2 regions of the Turicibacter sp. H121 genome follow, and region 1 is predicted to be linked to the other one. Evidence: riboswitches for the same ligand, from Rfam matches in the RefSeq annotation. Region 1 holds a riboswitch; the other holds the start of a gene.
What was found. Region 1 has a riboswitch for lysine ahead of AT726_RS00510 (transporter substrate-binding domain-containing protein). Riboswitches for the same ligand answer to the same signal wherever they lie in the genome.

Region 1 (2,212 bases):
CTATCGTTTATTAGTTGGGGTACCAGGTCGTTCAAACGCGTTTGAAATTTCAAAACGTTTAGGGTTAAAAGAAGCGATTTTAACAACAGCTCATGCGTACGTTGAAACAGAACGTACGGAAATGACTGATTTAATTACGAAATTAGAAGATCGTGGTTTAGAATTAGATCATGAAATTCAATTATTACAAAAACAAAATCAAGAAGTAGAAGCGATGCGTCTTGATTATGAACGTAAGATTGCAAAGTTTGAAGCTGAACGAGAACGTGTCTTAGAAGAGATTAAAAAGGAAGCTTTTGAAAATATCCGTCAGGCAAAAGAAGAGGCAGAACAAATTGTAGCGGATTTACGTCAAGCAAAGAAAATGGCTGACTTAAGTATTAAAGATCATGAACTAACAGAAAAACTAACGTCGCTTAAAAAATCAGAAGCCAAACAAGCAGAGCAGTTTAAACGTAAAGCACGTAATAAGGCTCCACTAAAAGCAGGAGATGAAGTCATGGTACTTTCATTAAATCGTCAAGGAGAACTCATTGAGAAAACAAAAAATGGTGACTGGATGGTTCAACTTGGAATGATGAAAGTAAACATTAAAGAAGACGATTTAGAATATTTACGTAAATCAGTGAAGAAAAAAGATTCAGGCAAAGGTAAAATGATTCATAAACGTAACACAAATGTTGGCATTCAATTAGATTTACGCGGTGAACGCTACGAGGATGCAATGTTACGTTTAGATAAATATATGGATGAAGTATTGTTAGCCGGCTATCAAACCGTGACAATCATCCATGGTCATGGAACGGGAGCTCTTCGCCAAGGGGTTCATAAATATTTAAAGAAAAACAAACATGTTGCTTCATTTAGATTCGGTGGTGCTGGTGAAGGTGGTACAGGAGCAACTGTGGTTGAGTTAAAATAATAATTAAAGACATAGGGTACCCTATGTCTTTTTTCGTACCAGATTATGAAGTTACTTTATAAAATAATCCAAAAATTTCCTATAAATACTTGAGGTTTATGTTAAAAAGTGGTATATTACATTTAGACAAGAAAAATCGTATAGAGGTAGCGGTGCATCAGAGTATTATCTGGAGTCGGCAGACAGTGAAAGATAGGAAAGGTAATCATCGCCGAAAGCTAGCATTGGCAGATGCCTAGCTTGGGGTTGCAGGGAATACCTGTAACACTCCTTCAGAAATGAAGAGGAGCTATTAATCAAGCGGACTTTAAAAAGGTAAGTCGTGTTTAATAGCACGACTTTTTTTGTTGAAGAAAATCAAAAGGGGAGAAAAATTGATATGAAAAAATTTATTGGAGTTTTAGCATTAGGTTCGTTGTTAGTTGGGTGTGGAGCAAACGGAACAAATTCAGAGGATCAATTTATTGTAGGAATGGAGTGTAATTATGCTCCATTTAACTGGCAAACAGATAAGGAAACGGAAACAGCTGTTTCAATTGGTGGAGCGGGATTATGTGATGGTTATGATATACGAGTGGCCTCACAAATTGCAGATACGCTGGGGAAAGAATTAGTCGTTAAAAAATTAGATTGGGATGGATTACAGCCAGCACTTCAATCAGGGGAAATTCATGCCATTATTGCAGGGATGACAGCGAATGAAGAGCGTGAACAAGGAATTGACTTTACAACACCATACTTTGAATCTGAAATGGTCATGATAGTTAAAAAAGATGGAAACTATGTGGATGCCACTTCAATTAATGACTTTAGTGGAGCTAATGTCATCGGACAAATGAATACAAATTATGATGAAATCATTGATCAAATCAAAGATGTTAATCATTTAACGCCACGTTCAAGCTATCCTGAATTAGTTCAAACATTATTAGCAGGAGAGTCTGATGGAATCACAGCTGAATTACCAGTTGCCGAAGGAGTTGTCCAAGCGAATCCAAGTTTAACAATTATTCATTTTGCTGATGGGGAAGGATTTGATGTAGATACATCTGTATCAATTGGGTTAAAAGAAGGAAGCCGCGGATCAGATTTCTTTAATAACGTACAAGCTGCTTTAGATCAAATTTCTGAAGCGACACGTCAGGAATGGATGAATGCTGCACGCGAAACAGCGCCAACAGGAGAGTAAGAGGGTGTTTATGATGTTTCAAGTTGATTTTTTTGAGAAAGCTTTTGATTTATTTACAAATAATTTTAATTTATTTTGGTATGGGATTAAAATTACATTAT
Region 2 (2,212 bases), 550 kb from region 1:
TTTATCTGCAACCCATTGACCGATTGTTCCAACACCACAGTAAGCATCAACCACTTTTTCGTTTCCTTTTAAAGCAGCTGCATATTTGACTTGGTTGTATAATTTAATCGTTTGTTCTGGGTTTAACTGATAGAACGCGCGTGGAGATAAGTTGAACTTGAAGCGTCCTAATTCATCTGAAATGAATTTTTCTCCAGCGATGTGCTTCATTTCTTTTCCGAAGATTTCATGCGTATCTTCGTTGTTAATATTTAAATAGACCGATTTAACATCTGGGCAATATTTCATTAAGTCTTTCGCTAAAGCATTCATTTTTCTGAACTCGTTATTAGCAAATACGAACGTCACCTGAACCTCACCTGTTTTGAATCCACGACGAACGACGATGTAGCGTGCTGTTCCTTTTTTCGTTTTAGGTGCGTAAGCGAACACTTTGTAATCATCTAATAAATCAACCGCATGATTGATCACTGTGTTAATTTCTTCATATTGAACATCACAATCTGTCACATTGACTAATTCACGTGAATTCATGCTATAGAATCCAACCATAACCCCATCTTCGTCATATCCAACTGGCATTTGAGCGCGATTGCGGTAGTTATATGGATCTTTCATTCCGATAGTTGGACGGATATCACATTCTTCAGGATCTAAATTCGTATAACGTTCAATCGCTTGTGAAACCGCGTCACGTTTAATACGAAGTTGCTCTTGATAAGACATATGCTGTAATTGACATCCACCACATTGTCCATAAACTTCACATGCTGGTTGCACACGGTGCTTTGATTTACGTTTCACACGTACCAGTTCCGCTTCCGCGTAACCACCTGCCACACGCGTACAAGTCGCAACCACTTCTTCACCCACTAACGTTCCTGGAATAAAGACCGCTTGTTTTTTATAATATCCGATTCCCTCACCGTTAATTCCGATGCGTTTAATCGTCACTAAAAATTCTTGACCAACCTTTAAAGGTGACATATTCATCTATTAAAACCTCCAATGCTTTGTTAAGCTATCCTTTATCTTACCACATTCCCTGTCATTTTACATCGAAATCCCTATATTTCATAATAACTTTCACATATTGATTTGATTATTTTGGTGGCCAATGCTTGACTTTTTTATAAAAGATGCTAAAATAGGCTTAATTGAATATGTCTCTTGTTCTCTTTGATGAGTTAGAGGTGCGTGTCCAATGAGTAGGAATTTCGAGAGTGACGTCGATGACAAATTCTAAAAGGTGTCCACGCCGAAGTCTTGTTTGTGTCAACCAAACTTGTGCTGGTGTTATGTTGAATAAATTTAACACTGTCACTACAATTGTAGTGGAGGACTAATGATCGGAGAGTTAAATAATACTTGTCATCTATCGTCTAATAACCTTAGACTTTTTAGAGCCATGTATGAGTTTAACTCTGCATGGCTCTTTTTTCTTTATCAAAAGAACAGCTTCTTATTCAATTGCACTAACAATTGAGGAGATGATTTATATGATTGGAACCATTTATGCGTTAATTCCGGCACTACTTACGATTGCCCTTGTTATTTTTACGCGCCGTGTCGTATTATCACTCGGGATTGGTGCCATTTCGGCTGCTTTTATTTTAGCCAATTTCAATCTCATTCAAACGGTTGAAACGCTTGTCTCAACGTTTAGTGGACTTATTTTTGAAAAAGATGGATTAATCGGCTTTTTAAACGATTGGAACCTGTCGATTATTTTCTTCTTACTTGCACTTGGGGCCATTACAGCTTACATCGTCTTATCAGGCGGAGCGTCTGCGTTTACAAAAGCGATTATCAAACGCGTTAAAACGCGTGAAGGCGTTCAATATACGTCTGCCATTTTAGGAATTTTAATTTTTGTTGATGACTACTTTAATGCCCTAGTTGTCGGAAATGTCTCAAAACCGTTAGCTCAGCAACAAAAAATTTCACGAGCGCGACTAGCTTACATTGTCGATTCAACGTCAGCACCAATCTGTGTGATCTCACCGATTTCAAGTTGGGCGACTGGAGTGATGGGATCGATGGCAGTTATTTTTGCAAGTACAGGTGCGACGTACAATACGTTCTCTGCTTTCTTAATGACGATTCCTTATCATTTCTATGTGATTGTCTCAGTTATCATGGTCTTCATTGTCATTAAATACAATTTAAATCTTGGACTCATGAAAAAATACGAGACGGATACGATCAATGG

Region 2: it holds a riboswitch for lysine, as region 1 does, so the genes downstream of both, AT726_RS03290 (Na+/H+ antiporter NhaC family protein) here and AT726_RS00510 (transporter substrate-binding domain-containing protein) in region 1, are expected to answer to the same signal.

Annotation. Positions count from the first base shown of each region.
Region 1 covers NZ_CP013476.1:114,062-116,273, reverse strand. The annotation lists gene AT726_RS00515 (endonuclease MutS2) at 1-922, shown strand, start outside; lysine riboswitch at 1,056-1,222, shown strand; gene AT726_RS00510 (transporter substrate-binding domain-containing protein) at 1,302-2,111, shown strand; gene AT726_RS00505 (amino acid ABC transporter permease) at 2,125-2,212, shown strand, end outside.
Region 2 covers NZ_CP013476.1:663,404-665,615, forward strand. The annotation lists gene rlmD (23S rRNA (uracil(1939)-C(5))-methyltransferase RlmD) at 1-993, opposite strand, end outside; lysine riboswitch at 1,181-1,353, shown strand; gene AT726_RS03290 (Na+/H+ antiporter NhaC family protein) at 1,413-2,212, shown strand, end outside.